One region of the Bradyrhizobium sp. 1200_D9_N1_1 genome, then DNA from elsewhere that is predicted to be linked to it. Evidence: riboswitches for the same ligand, from Rfam matches in the RefSeq annotation. Region 1 holds a riboswitch; each other region holds the start of a gene.
The links. Region 1 has a riboswitch for S-adenosylmethionine ahead of AB5K84_RS11810 (metallophosphoesterase family protein). Riboswitches for the same ligand answer to the same signal wherever they lie in the genome.
Positions count from the first base shown of each region.

Region 1 (5,478 bases):
GGACCGCCTGACGCGAGCCGCACCGGACACATGGGGAGGACTTGCAATGACGTTGACGTCAACCGCATCGCTGCACGCGTCATCCGCAGCGGAGGCAACACCGGGCAAGCTGCCGAAGCGCGCCGCGCTGGTCAGCTTCGTCGGCAGCATGCTCGAATACTACGACTTCTTCATCTACGGCACCGCGGCCGCGCTGATCTTTCCAAAAGTGTTCTTCGCCAATGTCGATCCCTCGACCGGGACGCTGCTCGCGCTCCTCAGCTTCGGCATCGGCTACATCGCGCGCCCCGTCGGCGCCGTCATCCTCGGCCATTTCGGCGACCGCATTGGTCGCAAGACGGTGCTGCTGTTCACACTGGTACTGATGGGTGGCTCGACGCTTGCGATCGGCCTGTTGCCGGATGCCAAGGCGATCGGCAATGCCGCGCCCGTCATCCTGACGCTGCTTCGCCTGTTACAGGGCCTCTCGGCCGCCGGCGAGCAGAGCGGGGCGAACTCGCTGACGCTGGAGCATTCGGCCAACTCCAACCGCGCCTTCTTCACGAGCTGGACCCTGAGCGGCACCCAGGCCGGTGCGATCCTGGCGACGCTGGTATTCATTCCGGTATCGAGCCTGCCGGAGGACCAGCTTCTGAGCTGGGGCTGGCGCGTTCCGTTCCTGCTTTCCGCTCTGGTGCTGCTGGTCGCCTACCTGGTGCGGCGGACCATGCCGGAAACGCCCGTGTTCGAAGACATCAAGGGCAAGGCGCAAGTTGCGCGCTTCCCCGTCGTCGCCCTGCTGCGCGACTACTGGCCCGACGTGCTGCGCGTCATCGTCTGCGCGCTGATCGCGACCGTGAGCACGATGACCGCCGTGTTCCAACTCGGCTATGCCACCAGCAAGTTCGGCGTCGCGCGCCCGACCATGCTGTGGGCCGGCGTGCTCGGCAACGTCACGGCGCTGCTCACCCAGCCGCTCTGGGCCCTGCTCGCCGACAAGATCGGCCGCAAGCCGGTGTTCATCGGCGGCGTGCTCGGCTGCGCGGTGCTGCTGTTCCCGTACTTCATGCTGGTGACGTCAGGCAACACGATCGCGATCTTCGCCGCCGCGATGATCCTGTCCGGCATCGTCTACGCCGCGCCGAACGCGATCTGGCCGTCGTTCTACGCCGAGATGTTCGAGGCGCGCGTGCGCTATTCCGGCACCGCGATCGGCACGCAGCTCGGCTTTCTCGTCGCCGGCTTCACGCCGCTGGTGAGCGCGAGCCTGGTCGGGGAGGGGCAGAACGGCTGGGTCCCCGTCGCGATCTTCGTCGCCTGCTGCTGCGTGATCTCGGCAGCCGCTGCGGCGACGGCGCGCGAAACCCACACCGTCGACATCGCCGATCTCGGCAAGCGGCGCGCTTGAGTGAAGACGAGGCACGCATGCTGACCAGCGCAGTTCAGACCACGAGTGGCCCCGTCGTCGGCACCACGCAGGCCGGTATGCGTGCCTTCAAGGGCGTGCCGTTCGCAACCGCGCCGCGCTTTGCCAAGGCAATGCCGCCGAAAGCGTGGACGGAGCCGCTCCGCTGCACGGGCTACGGTGCTTACGCGCCGCAGCCGGGCCATCTCGATCATGCGGACGAGGCTGCCTGTCTCAGCCTGAACATCTGGACGCGTGCAGAGGCCGATCGGCCGCTGCCGGTGCTGGTCTTCATCCATGGCGGCGCCTTCGTCACCGGCGGCGGCGCCGACTATGACGGCGCATTCCTCGCCGCGCACGGTCCGGCGGTGATCGTCACCATCAACTACCGGCTCGGCCCGCTCGGATTCCTGCAATTGCATCGCCTTGGGCTCGGCGAGGCCAACAACCTCGCGATCTCGGATTCGCTCGCCGCCCTCGACTGGGTGCGCGCCAATATCGCGGATTTCGGCGGCGATCCTGACGCGATCACGCTGTCCGGCCAGTCGGCCGGCGCCTCGATGGTGATCGCGCTCGCAACCCTGCCGCAGGCCAGAGGCAAGTTCATTCGCGCCCTCGCGCTCAGCGCGCCCGGGCGGAACATCATGAGCGCCGATCATGCCGACGACGTTGCACGCCGCGTGCTTGCCGAGCTCGAATTAGCGCACGACCCAACCGCGATTGCCTCTTTGCCACTGCCAAAGCTCTTCGCGGCGGTGGAGCGCGTCAGTCGCAGGCTTGCGGACGAGACCGAACAAGGCACCGTGTTCGGCCCGGTGCTCGATGGAATCGTGATTCCGCGCGAGCCGCGGGACGTCTTCGCCGAAGGAACCTTGCGCGACATTCCGCTCTGGCTCGGCTCCTGCCGCGACGAGATGGTGATGTTCCTGAAGAGCACGCCGCCGGCCGCGATGATCCGCACCACCGAACGACAAGTGCGCGCCGCAGTCGGCGATGCCGGCTGGCAACGTCTGCTGGCGTATTACCGCGCCACAGCGCGCGTCGACGAGGATCCGTACGAGGCGCTGCTGTCCGACGCGTTCTGGCATCGCCCCATGGCAGATCTTGCGCGGCTTCATGCCGCGGCTGGCGGCGCGGTGTGGCTGAGCCGGTTCGACCATCGCCCGGCGCTGGAGCCGTTCCTGTCGCAGGGGCCGACCCACGGTGCCGACAATGCCTGCCTCTGGGCGCACCCGCCGGATTTCATCGACCGCCCGATCCTGAAGCGCAAGGGCGGGCCGATGACGCCCGAGGATATCGAGGTCGCCGCGCGGTTTCAGGCAAGCGTGCTGCGCTTCGTCACATCCGGCGCGCCCGACATCGCGGAAGCCTGGCCGCGGTTCGAGCCGGCCAAGGAGCCGCTCGCAATCTTCGGCCAGCCGTTCCACATTGTGCCTCTCAATGAAGGCGTGCGCTCCCGCCTGTGGGCGGAGCTGTCGGCCCAACGCGGCGCGCCGCAGGCTCCGGCCGCGCGAGCGAAGATCGGTTGATCGCAGCACCTTGGTCATGTAAGCGTTCGTCCAGCGCCGATTTGATCCTCAGCTTGCGGGCGCTTCTAAAAATGCAGCTAAAGAGACCCGCTATCCCTGCATCGTCCCGCATTGGGTGAATCGTCGGCCATCTCGAATGGAGAGGCCAAGTGAAATTTGCTGCCATCGCGGATGTGCACGGAAATCGTCCGGCGCTCGAAGCCGTCCTTGCGGACATTGCTGCGCTCGGCATCAACGAGGTCGTGAACCTGGGCGACCATGTTAGCGGTCCGCTCGAAGCGGCCCGAACGGCTGACCTGCTGATGGAGCGAGGCTTTCCGTCCATCAAGGGCGATCAGGACCGCATTCTCGTGGAGCTGTGGCAGGCCGGCACATCGGCGCGCAGCGATTTCCGAGAGCTCGAACGCAAGCATTTCGAGTGGATGGCAAGCATGCCGTCCACGCTCATGTATAGGGGGCGGGCGTTCCTGTGCCATGGATCGCCAGGGAATGATGCTGCGTTCTGGCTCGACCACATCGCGGGCGACGGCTGCCCGCGTCCGAGCCGGATTGATTCTATTGAGGCCGGCGCCGAGGGGATCGACGCCGAGATCATCCTGTGCGCACACACGCACATTCCGCGCGTGGTGCGTCTGAAGGATGGCCGGCTGGTCGTCAATCCCGGCAGCGTTGGATTGCCCGGTTACGACGGGAAGATGCCCGTTCCCTACGTGGTCGAGGTCGGCACCCCTCATGCGTGTTACGCAATTCTGGAGCATGCCAACAGAGGCTGGTCCGCGACGCTCCGCTACGTGGCCTACGACACCACGGCCATGGCAGCATTGGCGCGGGCCAGGGGAATGCTCACCTGGGCGAGCGCGATTGCAACGGGCTGGGTGCAGCGGGATCACCTGTAATCTGCTTCACACGCGAATGCGCCGAGTAACGCTAGATGAAGTGAGGCCTCGCTTCCGCGCGGCCCGCTTCGGAGCTGGCGATGATTGCTGCACTGGCAAGAGCAATATCCCGCGCGACGGGAACCAATGTCGATGTCGAGACTCTGAAAGTCGTCGTCATATTCTCGGGAGCGGGCCTGCTGCTCTCACTCGTTGCTGCAATGATCTACGGACAGGCTGTCAACGCCGCCTTATTTTAGGCTCCTGCGCGTTCATCGCGCGCCTCGCCGCCTGTCCCGGCTGGTTCAGCGCAGGAACGGCACGGGATGGGCCGCGCGATGGAAGAAGTTGATCAGGGTATTGATGTCGAACACCGGCAGACCCGACACCTCGGCGACGTCCCGCGAGAATGGGCACATGTTGGTGCACTCGAACAGGATCGCGCCGGGATTTTTGCAGGACGCCATGAAGGCTTCCGTCATCTCGATCATCTCGGCGCGCAGCACGTCAGTGTCCAGCTCTTCGCGGCCGAGAATGTAGGTTGCGGGAAACTGCGCATCGGGCTTCATGCCCTGGATTTGAACGAGAATGTCGTCCGGCGACCAGCCGACGCCGCGGAAGTGCCCTTCGTTCATGTGGTGGCCGCGTTCGGTGAAGATGCCGATGACCTTGCCGGGCGGCAGCATGGCGTGGATCAGCGGCGCCTGGATCAGGCTCGAGGTGAAGACCGGGATGTTCACGGCAGCCGCGAGCTGCTTCTGGAACGGCGCGAGGAAGCCGCAACTCGTCGTTATCGCTTTGACGCCGTCGGCTTCCAATTCGCGGGCCGCGGCGATGAACGGCTCGAGCAGGGTCGGATCGGGCTGGTCGCCCATGATCCTTGTGGCGTGCGCGCCGCGCACGATCTTGTAGCGCACCGGGAAGTCGTAGGAGAGCGCGTTGCCGATGTCGCCGCGCGGGCGCGGGAAGCGGGTATCGAGCATCAGAATGCCGATCGTCTCGCCGTAATTCGTGAAGCCGCCGCGGAGTTTCATGGTTCGTCCCACCGATTCGGGATGGTCGTGGCCGGCAGTCTAATGCGTTTCGTGAAACCGGCTGAGGAGGGACTTCCGCCGTTCGCTGCGCGGCTGGCGGATCATCTCCTCTGGCGTACCGATCCCGGCCATGACGCCATCATTCATGAAGCCGACGCGGGCTCCGGTACGGCTTGAGCACCGCGAATCCCCAGACATACATCGCGGATTGGCGCTCAGAACTGCACTTCGCCGGGAATGTCGTCCGCGCCGAGACCTACGGCTTCGAAACCCTTCAACATCCATTCGCGGGTCTGGCCCAGCGAGCGGTTGTAGTCGGCCCAGGCGCTGAGGAAGTCCTTGTAGCGCCGGTCGCTTTCGGCGCGGATGCCCATATTGGTCGGCAGCGTAAGCAGCGGACGTGGCACCGCGAGCTCACCGAGCGTCGGGTTCTTCTTCAAGGTCGCGACCGAAAGCACCGCCAGCGAAATGTTGCAGTCCGCGCGTCCGGTTGCGACGGCGAGGATCGCCTCGTTGCGCTCCTTGAAGCCGAGGATCGTCGCCTTCGGGCAATAGCGGCGCGCGATCGTCTCGTGGGTCGAGCCGATGTCGACGGCGATCTTGACCTCGGGCTTGTTCAGCTCGGCCCAGGTTTGCGGCTTGGCAAAACCCTTCTT
Region 1 is NZ_CP197226.1:2,432,012-2,437,489, forward strand. It holds gene AB5K84_RS11800 (MFS transporter) at 47-1,387, shown strand; gene AB5K84_RS11805 (carboxylesterase/lipase family protein) at 1,405-2,913, shown strand; SAM riboswitch at 2,937-3,015, shown strand; gene AB5K84_RS11810 (metallophosphoesterase family protein) at 3,063-3,809, shown strand; gene AB5K84_RS11815 (hypothetical protein) at 3,890-4,048, shown strand; gene AB5K84_RS11820 (aspartate/glutamate racemase family protein) at 4,094-4,822, opposite strand; gene AB5K84_RS11825 (transporter substrate-binding domain-containing protein) at 5,038-5,478, opposite strand, start outside.

Region 2 (5,478 bases), 6.4 Mb from region 1:
TGATTAGTCTCTCCGGAATCCTGATCATGTGGGGCGTGGCCTGGGTGATTTCGTGGTACAAGCGCGTAGCTGACAAGAGCGGTGCGAAAACCAAGAACGCCGTCGGCAACGCCGATCTGGCGGGAGGGGGCTGATGAAGGCGAAGGTTCTCCTGAGCCTGATCCTGCTATGCGGTGGCCTCGCCGCGCCGTCGGCGCGCGCGGAGGATGCTGCGCCGCCCGCTCCGGCCGCGCCCGCAGCCTGCGAATTGCCGTCCTATCTGCTCACCAGCGAAAGCCAGCTTCCCAAGGTCGCCGACGCCATCAAGGCCGGCAAACCGCTCGAAATCCTGGTCATCGGCAGCCGTTCGACCACGATTCCGGCCTCCGAGGACGCTTCCTATCCGGCACGCATGCAGGTCATTTTGAAGGACAAGCTGTCGCCATCGGAAGTTGTGCACGTCTCCGTAGAAATACAGAGCAAGAAGACGGCAGAGGAGGCGGCCGCCAGCTTCGTTAAGCTGATGGAAGCAAAAAGGCCTACTTTGGTCATCTGGCAGACCGGGACCGTGGATGCTATCCGAGCAATCGATCCCGACGATTTTCGCGGTGCGGTGACCGGAGGGGTTTCCGCATTGCAAAATGCAGGGGCTGACGTCGTGTTGATGAACTTGCAGTACAGCCCGCGTACCGAAACCATGATCTCGGTGCCGCCCTATCTCGACAATATGCGGGTGGTGGCACAGGAGCACGACATCCCGCTGTTCGACCGTTTCGCGATCATGCGGCAGTGGAATGATCAGGGTCAGTTCGACCTGTTCAGCCCGTCCCGCGGGCCTGAGCTCGCGAAACAGGTCCACGATTGCCTTGGCCGGGCGTTGGCACAGTTCGTGATCGACGCAGCCCATCTGGGGCCGGCCCAGCAGCAAAATTGAGGTCTAGTGTTAATGAGTTCTATCCGCCCTTTTTGCCTGACGTCATGGCTGGCTGCACCCGTGGCGGCGGCGCTGCTGTTGCTGACTCCTGTTTCGCAGTCGCGCGCGCAGGCGCAGGCAACGCCCGCGCCCGCGCAGGCCGCTAATCCCGCTCCGGCATCGCCCTCCCAGACCACCGTCGCCGCGACGTCTCCCGAACAGCGCAGCATCACCGCGCGCGCCATCGACAAGGTGAAGCAGGTCGCGAAATCCGCCGGTGATGTCTTCAACCGCGTCCCCTGCCTGCCGCCGAAGGGCGGCGCGAAGGCGATGGGGTCGCTGCCGCATGTCGCAAGCAAGCTCGTCGCCGGCAAGCCTGTCGTGATCGTCGCGTTCGGCTCGTCGTCGACCGCCGGCTACGGCGCAAGCTCGCCCGATTTCAATTATCCGAACCGTCTTGCGGCGCAGCTGCGCCGGCAATATCCGACCGCGGACATCACCGTCATCAATGCCGGCGTCGGCGGCGAGGACGCGCCCGAGATGATGAAGCGCCTCCAGAAGGAGGTGATCGACGTGCATCCGGACATGGTGATCTGGCAGGTCGGCACCAACGCCGTGCTGCGCAATCTCGATCCCGGCGACACCGCCAAGATGGTCGAGGACGGCATCGCCCGCATCCAGGCCGCCGGCGGTGCCGATATCGTGCTGGTCGATCCGCAATATTCGCCGGCCGTCAACCAGCGCAAGGAGAGTGCCGGCAAGATGGTGAAGCTGCTCGGCAAGGTCGCCGAGCTCCGTCACGTCGGCATCTTCCCGCGCTTCGAGGTGATGCGCGACTGGCACGAGAATCAATCGATCCCGGTCGAGAGCTTCGTGATTGCCGACGGCCTGCATATGAACGATTGGGGCTACGCCTGCTTTGCCCAGCTCCTCGGCGACGACATCATCCGCTCCGTCGGCCAGATCAAGCTCGGGGTCAACGTGCCCGGGGACGTGCGGGCGTACCGGCCGATGTAGTTCGGCTGCGTAGCCGTAGGGTGGGCAAAGGCGCGCTCTTCGCGCGCCGTGCCCACCATCTATCGCCAGCTCGGTGGTGAATGGTGGGCACGCTTCGCTTTGCCCACCCTACGGAGCTCGATCGCCTCACGCCTTCTCCAGCGCCGCCGTCAGATCCTCGATCAGATCGTCCGCATGCTCCAGCCCCGCGGAGAAGCGGATGAAGCCCTCGCTGATGCCGAGCGCGGCGCGGTCTTCCGGCTTCAGGCGCTGATGCGTCGTGGTCGCCGGATGGGTGACGAGGCTCTTGGCGTCGCCGAGATTGTTCGAGATCTTCGCAAGCTTGAGCTCGTTGAGCACGCGGAACGCGGCCGCCTTGCCGCCCTTGACCTCGAAGCCGACCAGCGTCGAGCCGCCGCGCATCTGCTTCTTCACCAGCGCTGCCTGCGGATGATCGGCGCGGCCGGGATAGATCAATCGCGAGATCTTCGGATGGCCGGCCAGCACTTCCGCAACGCTTGCCGCGGTGTCGGTCTGCGCGCGCACGCGCACGGCCAGCGTCTCCAGGCCCTTAAGCAAGACCCAGGCGTTGAACGGCGAGATCGACGGCCCGGTCTGGCGCATGAAATTGTGGAGGTGCTCGGCGACGAAGGCTTCCGACGACAGGATGATGCCGCCGAGGCAGCGGCCCTGGCCGTCGATGTGCTTGGTCGCGGAATAGACCACGACGTCGGCCCCGAGCGCGAGCGGGCTCTGCCAGATCGGCGTCGCAAACACGTTGTCGACGACGAGCCGCGCGCCGCCCTTGTGCGCGATCTCGGCGATGCCGGGGATGTCGAGCACGTCGAGCGTCGGGTTGGTCGGGCTCTCCAGGAAGAACGTCTTGGTGTTCGGCCGCAAGGCCCGCTGCCACTGGTCGAGATCGAGGCCGTCGACCAGCGTGGTTTCGATGCCGTAGCGCGGCAACAGATCCTGAATGACGTAGAGGCACGAGCCGAACAGCGCGCGGGAGGCGACCACGTGGTCGCCGGTCTTCAGCGGCGCCAGGATCGCGGTCGTCACAGCGGCCATGCCGGTCGCCGCCGAACGCGCCGCTTCGGCGCCTTCTAGCTCGATCATGCGGCGCTCGAACATCGAGATGGTCGGGTTCGAATAACGCGAATAGATGAAGCCGGGATCCTCGCCCTTGAACCGCGCCTCGCACTCCTCGGCGCTGTTGTAGACGTAGCCCTGGGTCAGGAACAGCGCCTCCGACGTCTCGCCGAATTGCGAGCGCAGGGTGCCGGAATGGACCAGGCGGGTTTCGGGACGGTAAGTGGCAGGCGACTTCGACATAGGTACCTCCGACATGACCGTCTCGTCGAAAACGGTCACAAAAAAACCGGCCTGGATATATCCACGGGCCGGGATCACAGAGGTCCCCGGCCTGTTTAGCGACTTATTTAACGTGGCTGCAAGCCGGCCGGCTCAAATCACCACGGGATAAGTGATGCTCATATTCCGCAATGGCCTTTCCGTCAAGGCGTCCATCGGATAGCCGTAAAAGGCTAGTATTTCCCGCACGTCCGGATGCGTTTGACCCCTGACGAGGACCCCCGGTTGAGCTTCACGATCGCCGCCGACGCCAATGGTATCCTGCCCGACCGCATGATCGCGGCGATGGCGGAGGCGGGCCTCATCCTGCCCGCATACGATTTCGTCGAAAGCCAGATCCAGCCGGCGAGCCTCGACCTCCGCCTCGGTGACATCGCCTATCGCGTCCGCGCCAGCTTCCTGCCTGGTCCCGGCGCCACGGTGGCCGAGCGCATCGACGAATTGAAGCTGCACGAGTTCAGCCTTGCCGACGGCGCGGTGCTGGAAACCAACTGCGTCTACATCGTGCCGCTGCTCGAGAGCCTGGCGCTGCCGCCGGAGATCGTCGCGGCTGCGAACCCCAAGAGCTCCACCGGCCGCCTCGACGTCTTCACCCGCGTGATCGCCGACGGCACCCGCCGCTTCGACATGATCGGCGCCGGCTATCACGGCCCGCTCTATGCCGAGATCAGCCCGAAGACATTTCCGGTGCTGGTGCGCGAGGGCTCGCGCCTGTCGCAGGTGCGCTTCCGCACCGGTGACGCCATCCTCAATGCCGACGAGCTCGATGCGCTGCATGCGTCCGAGCGCCTCGTCGACATCGACGATGCCGATCTGGCCGGCGGCGTCGCCGTCTCCGTCGATCTCTCCGGCGAGAAGGCGAGCGGCTTCGTCGGCTACCGTGCCAAGCGCCACACCGGCGTCGTCGATGTCGATCGCCGCTCCGGCTATTCCGTCGAGGACTTCTGGGAGCCGATCTCGGCCCGGCCCGACGGCAGCCTGATCCTCGATCCCGGCGAGTTCTACATCCTCGCCTCGAAAGAGGCCGTGCAGGTGCCACCCGACTTTGCAGCCGAGATGGTGCCCTTTGATCCGCTGGTCGGCGAATTCCGCGTGCACTATGCCGGCTTCTTCGATCCCGGCTTCGGCTATGCCGGTGCCGGCGGGTTGGGATCGCGCGCCGTGCTGGAGGTGCGCTCGCGCGAGGTGCCGTTCATCCTCGAGCACGGCCAGATCGTTGGCCGCCTCGTCTACGAGAAGATGCTCGCCCGCCCCGACGCGATGTACGGCCAACGCATCGGCTCGAACTACCAGGCGCAGGGCTTGAAGCTCTCGAAACATTTTCGGGTGTAGCGACATCTCCAACTGTCATGCCCCGGCTCGACCGGGGCATCCAGTACGCCGCGGCGTCTCGATTCAATCATAACTGTCTCTGGAATACTGGATCGCCCGGTCTTCGCCGGGCGATGACACCGAGTCTGTGGCTGGTTGCGCCGCCCCAGCCGCGATGACACACTCCCGTAAAACAACAAGCCGGGAGCGAACATGACCGCCGCAGCTGACTCCGCGCAGGAAGCCCAATGGAAGCGCTGGCGCGCGGTCGCCGATCTCTATCACGCCTATTTCACCGGCCTTATCCTCACCGTCGTCACGCGGCGCGGCACCGCGGATGCCGCGGAGTTCGTCTTCCGCGTGTTCCGCCGTCAGCAGCAGGAGCGCTTCCTGCCGGGGCTGGAAAAGCTCGGGCTCAGCCATCTGCCGCCGGCGGTCGCGGCTGCGCAATATCACTACCTCTCCAACTGGCTCGGCGGCGTGCATGTCGAATACATGTATGAGAGCGACGTCAAGGCCTGGATCCGCTATCCGCCGCCGCGCTGGATCTGGAAGGGCACCGCGATCTGCGGCGTGCCGGGCGAAGTCTCACGCGCGATGCTGCGCGGCTGGCACGCCAATAACGGGGTTGCGCTCGGAGATCTTCACCTCGGCTTCGTCTGCACCAAGCAGAGCGTCGACGGCCAGGACGGGCTCGAAGGCTATTATCATCAATACGACCATCCGCTCGAACTCGACCAGCGCCTGGTGTTCGCGCGGCATCTGGAAGCGCCGCCGTTCGATGCGAAGACCGCGCCGGCGCTGCCGGTCGCGAGCTGGCCGAAACCGCGGCTTGAAAAAGCCTATCGCAACTATGCGATGGAATATGTCCGCACCGCCGCGCCCGTGATGGTGCAGCTGTTCGG
Region 2 is NZ_CP197226.1:8,792,574-8,798,051, reverse strand. It holds gene AB5K84_RS41655 (OpgC domain-containing protein) at 1-134, shown strand, start outside; gene AB5K84_RS41650 (SGNH/GDSL hydrolase family protein) at 134-913, shown strand; gene AB5K84_RS41645 (SGNH/GDSL hydrolase family protein) at 926-1,909, shown strand; gene AB5K84_RS41640 (O-succinylhomoserine sulfhydrylase) at 2,036-3,223, opposite strand; SAM riboswitch at 3,298-3,377, opposite strand; gene AB5K84_RS41635 (2'-deoxycytidine 5'-triphosphate deaminase) at 3,458-4,594, shown strand; gene AB5K84_RS41630 (hypothetical protein) at 4,787-5,478, shown strand, end outside.
Region 2: linked by a shared signal. The riboswitch ahead of AB5K84_RS41640 (O-succinylhomoserine sulfhydrylase) and the one ahead of AB5K84_RS11810 (metallophosphoesterase family protein) in region 1 are both predicted to bind S-adenosylmethionine.

Region 3 (5,478 bases), 6.1 Mb from region 1:
GGCTCACGTTTCCACCGATGGCCATGTCACCACCGCTCAGATAGCGCGTGTCACCCATGCCGCCGCTATTGGCGTTCGGATCGTAGCTGGCCTGCGTGTCCATGAATCCGCCGGCCTGCAACTGCGCCGCGCTGCGCTCGAAGCGCGAGCTGCGGGCCTGGTGCCGGTAATGATGATATCTGCTGGCGTGATGCGCGTAAGCGTGCCGCTCTGCGCTATGACGATGCGGCCGTGCCGAGGCCGGAGACGAGAACGCGGCGACCGCCGCGAAGAACAGCGCCAGCGCGACAACACAACGCGACAGGCGAGACGCAAACAACTCGAACATTAGTCATCCTTCGTTGACACCCCCACTTCCCAGCCGGCCCGTGCGCGGCCGACATCCCTCGGGCCGTTAAGCCGCCCCATGTGGCGAGAAAAAGACACCGTGCCGGTGAATAGCTGAGTTGATTTTGTGTCGGTGCCGGCCTGACGCTGCCGCATTGCGGACAACAGCATTAACTGCGATCCTCCACCTGCGGCTAGAAGAGAGGGAAACGGTTAATGCCCCACGCCACGACCAGGGACGACGTCCGCATCTATTTCGAGGAAGCTGGCCAGGGAACGCCGATTATTTTCCTGCACGAGTTCGCGGCCGACTACACCAATTGGGAGCCGCAGATCCGCTACTTCTCGCGCGGCCACCGCTGCATCACCTATTCGGCGCGCGGCTACACGCCGTCGGACGTGCCTGAGGGCGAGGTCTACACCTACACGCATTTCTACACCGACGCGCTCGCGGTGCTCGATCATCTCGGGATCGATCGCGCGCATCTCGTCGGGCTCTCGATGGGCGCTTATTCGTCGCTTCAAATCGGACTGAACGCGCCGCAGCGGGCGCTGTCGATGACGCTCGCCGGCGTCGGCTCCGGCTCGGAGATCGAACATCTCGACGCCTGGCGCAGGCAATGCCGCGCCAATGCCGAGCAGTTCGAGACGCTCGGCTCCACGGAGGTGGCAAAAGTCACACGCGAGGCACCGAGCCGGATTCCCTTCCTGGTCAAGGACCCACGCGGCCACGCCGATTTCTACGCCGCGCTGGCGCGGCACGATGCCAGGGGATCGGCGCGCACGATGCGCGGCTTCCAGGGCGGCCGTCCCTCGATCTACACCATGACGGACGCGATCAGGGGCGTCGCGACGCCGGCGCTGATCATCTGTGGCGACGAGGATGACCCTTGCGTCGGGCCGAGCCTGTTCCTGAAGAAGCATCTTCCGGCCGCGGGCCTCGCGATGTTTCCGAAGTCGGGGCACGTGCTCAACCTCGAGGAGCCCGCGCTGTTCAACGAGACCGTGGAGCGGTTCGTCACGCTGGTGGAAGCAGGTCGCTGGCCGGCGCGCGATCCGAGGTCGGTGGCGGCGCAATAGTTTACCCTGTCATTCCGGGGCGCTCGAAGAGCGAACCCGGAATGACGCCTACGGCGTCACTTCCCCTGCCCGCGCGTGAGCAGAAACACGCCCTGCTCGCCGAACATATTCCACACCCACCAGGGCAGGTTCAGCGGCACCGGGCGGCCATAGAGATCGAGCGCCACCGAGCGTTCCATCTTGACGTTGATCTCGTCGCAGAGCTCGACGAAATCCTTGATGGTGCAGAAGTGGATGTTGGCGGTGTCGTACCAGGTCGCCGGCAGGTTCTCGGTGCGCGGCATGTGGCCGCCGATCAGGAGTTGGAGCCGCATCTTCCAGAAGCCGAAGTTCGGGAACGAGACGATGGCGCGGCGGCCGATGCGCAGGAGATTTTCCAACACCACACGCGGCTGCCGCGTCGCCTGGAGCGTCTGCGACAGGATCACGTAGTCGAAGGCATCATCGGGATAGTTCACGAGGTCGGTATCGGCGTCGCCCTGCACCACCGCGAGGCCCTTGGCGACGCAGCGGTTGACGCCCTCGCGCGACAATTCGATGCCGCGACCGTCGATGCCGCGGGTCTCCAGAAGCTGGAGCAGATCACCGTCACCGCAGCCGACATCGAGCACCTTGGAGCCCGGCTTGACCATCTCGGCGACGAGCAGATGGTCGGCGCGAAAATGACCGGACTGTTCCGCGCTAAGGCCGCCCAGCGGCAGCACTTCCTGCACTGACATCCTAGCCACCCCTGCCGTTGAGTCCGCGCGCCTTGCCGGCCGATTCCAGGAAGGCGCGGGCGATGTCGAAGAATTCGGGCACGTCGAGCAGGAAGGCGTCATGGCCGCGATCGGTCTCGATCTCGGCGAACGACACCCGCGCGCTCGACGCATTCAGCGCATGCACCAACGCGCGCGATTCCGAGGTCGGAAACAGCCAGTCGCTGGTGAAAGAGACCACGCAGAAGCGCGTCTTGATGCCCGCGAACGCCTTCGCCAGCACGCCGCCATGGTCGCCGGCGATGTCGAAATAGTCCATCGCGCGCGTTAGATAGAGATAGGAGTTGGCGTCGAAGCGCTCGACAAAGGACGAGCCTTGGTAGCGCAGATAGGACTCGACCTGGAAGTCGGCGTCGAACGAGAAGGTCGGCAGGTCGCGGTCCTGCATGCGCCGGCCGAACTTGCGATGCAGCGCCGCGTCGGAGAGATAGGTGATGTGCGCCGCCATCCGTGCGACCGCAAGGCCGCGATGCGGATGGATGCCGCGATCGGCGTAGCCGCCATTGTGCCAGTCGGGATCGGCCATCACAGCCTGGCGACCGAGCTCGTGAAAGGCGATGTTCTGCGCCGAGTGCCGCGTCGAGCAGGCAATTGCCAGCGCGGAATACACGCGCTCGGGGTAGGCCGCCGTCCATTGCAGCACCTGCATGCCGCCCATCGAGCCGCCGACCACCGCGAACAGCGTGTCGATGCCGAGCCGGTCGATCAGCATCGCCTGCGCGCGAACCATGTCGGGGATGGTGATGACCGGGAAATCCAGGCCCCACACTTTGCCGGTCGCGGGATTGATCGAGGCCGGCCCGGTCGAGCCCATGCAGCCACCGATCACATTGGCGCAGATGATGAAGTATTGGCTCGGATCGAGCGGACGGCCCGCACCGACGAGGGTTTCCCACCAGCCGGGCTTGCCGGTGACGGGGTGCACATTGGCGACATGCTGGTCGCCGGTCAGCGCATGGCAGATCAGGATCGCGTTGGAGCGGTCCGCGTTGAGCTCGCCATAGGTCTGGTAGGCGATCTGGAACGGGGTGAGATCTATGCCGCAGTCGAGCGGCAACGGCTGATCAGCGCCGAAATGCGCGACGAGCGAGCTCGGATGATCCACCTCATGCGACCGCTCATCGGCACTGATCGCGGGACTGGATATCGACGTGACGCCAACCATCTGACCATCGACCTCGTTTGCGATCGGACTTCAGACCGCTACTTGCATCAGGCCATAAAAAACCCGGCCTGAACGATAGGTTCGGCCGGGATCGGAAGCGTCCCCGGCCTGTTTAGCGAGTTTTTTAACGTGGCTGCAAGCCGGCCGGCTCAAATGACCACGGAACAGGCAAAACTTAACGGCTTGGACGGTTTTCGTCAAGATACGGTCCTGATTGACCAAATTCGTCCCCGTCGCGTCAGCCGAAAAGGCCCGATTTCCCTTTGCATTTCTCTTTGCTTTCGCCGCTCCGACTGCCTAATCAAGACATCGACCGCGGCGGGTCCGACCTGATGGACCCGCATTGGAACGCCTCTCAACAGCACTTGCCAGATATGTCCCAACGTCCGCCCGCGCCACCATCGTTGCAGGAATTGCGCAAGGAGATCGACGCGATCGACGAGGGCATGCATCGCCTCCTGATGCAGCGCGGCGACATCATCGACCGCCTGATCCAGGTGAAGCAGACCCAGGAGGTGGGCTCGGCGTTCCGGCCTGCGCGCGAGGCCGACATGATGCGGCGGATCGTGGAGCGCCATCGCGGCATCCTGCCGCTCGACACGGTCGAGAGCATCTGGCGCGTCATCATCGCGACGTTCACTTACGTGCAGGCGCCGTTCGCGGTGCATGCCGACATCTCGGTGAGCGAGCCCGCGATGCGCGATTCCGTGCGATTCCATTTCGGCTTCACCGTGCCTTACGTCGCGCATTTCAGCGCGCAGGCCGCGGTCGAGGCGGTCGCGAAATCCAAGGGCGATCTGGCGCTGGTCTCGGCGACTTCCAGCCGCACCCCGTGGTGGCTGGAGCTGGAAGCAGAAGGCGCACCGAAGATCATCGCGCGGCTGCCCTTCGTCGAGCGTGCCGACCATCCGGCCGCGCTGCCCGTGTTCGCGATCTCACGCGTCGCCGACAGTGCCCTGGTGACGGAGGTGGAGACTTTCAGCGTGCGCGTCTCGGGATGGAATGCCGAGATCGCGCGGGCGCTGTCGCCGCTCGCCGACATCGTGGCGGTGCCCGATACCGCCTTCGATGGCGCCGCGCTGCTGGTCTCGGTCACGAGCGCGAGCAGCATCGACAAGATCAAGGCTGCCCTGATCGAGGCGGGGGCCTCGGTGCGCTCCACGGCCCTCGTCGGCAGCCACGCGACGCGCTATACGGTGCCCCCGACCGGGTCGAAATCGTAAGTTACGAGCCGCCTGCCATTCCGGAGTTGAAGATGTCCTGCCCCGTGCCGAACCCCGGCATTCTCGATATTGCGCCCTACACGCCCGGCAAGAGCCCGGTGCCGGAGCCGGGCCGCAAGGTGTTCAAGCTCTCGGCCAACGAGACGCCGTTCGGCCCCTCACCCAAGGCGATCGAGGCCTTCAAGAAGGTGGCTGATCATCTGGAAGACTATCCGGAAGGCACCTCGCGGGTGCTGCGCGAAGCCATCGGCCGCACCTTCGGCCTCGACCCCAACCGCATCATCTGCGGCGCCGGCTCTGACGAGATCCTCAACCTGCTCGCCCACACCTATCTCGGCCAGGGCGACGAGGCGATCTCCACCACCCACGGCTTCCTGGTCTACCCGATCGCCACCATGGCGGTCGGCGCCAGGAACGTCATTGCACAGGAGAAGAACCTCACCTGCGACGTCGACGCCATCCTCAAGGCCGTGACGCCGAAGACGAAGCTGGTGTGGCTCGCCAATCCGAACAACCCGACCGGCACCTATATTCCGTTCGACGAGGTCAAGCGCCTGCGCGCCGGCCTGCCCTCGCACGTGCTGCTGGTGCTGGACGCCGCCTATTGCGACTACGTCTCGCGCAACGATTACGAGATGGGCATCGAGCTCGTCGCCACCACCGAGAACACCGTGGTGACGCACACCTTCTCCAAGATCCACGGCCTCGCCGCGCTGCGCATCGGCTGGATGTTCGGGCCCGAGCACATCATCGACGCGGTCAACCGCATCCGCGGTCCCTTCAACGTCTCGACACCGGCGATGTATGCCGCGGTCGCCGCGATCGAGGACACCGCGCATCAGGCGATGTCGAAGCAGTTCACCGAGACCTGGCGCAACTGGCTCACCGAGGAGATCGGCAAGCTCGGCCTGAAGGTGACGCCGAG
Region 3 is NZ_CP197226.1:8,483,036-8,488,513, forward strand. It holds gene AB5K84_RS40050 (NlpC/P60 family protein) at 1-328, opposite strand, end outside; gene AB5K84_RS40055 (alpha/beta fold hydrolase) at 544-1,407, shown strand; gene metW (methionine biosynthesis protein MetW) at 1,464-2,126, opposite strand; gene metX (homoserine O-acetyltransferase MetX) at 2,128-3,330, opposite strand; SAM riboswitch at 3,422-3,501, opposite strand; gene AB5K84_RS40070 (chorismate mutase) at 3,705-4,553, shown strand; gene hisC (histidinol-phosphate transaminase) at 4,586-5,478, shown strand, end outside.
Region 3: linked by a shared signal. The riboswitch ahead of metX (homoserine O-acetyltransferase MetX) and the one ahead of AB5K84_RS11810 (metallophosphoesterase family protein) in region 1 are both predicted to bind S-adenosylmethionine.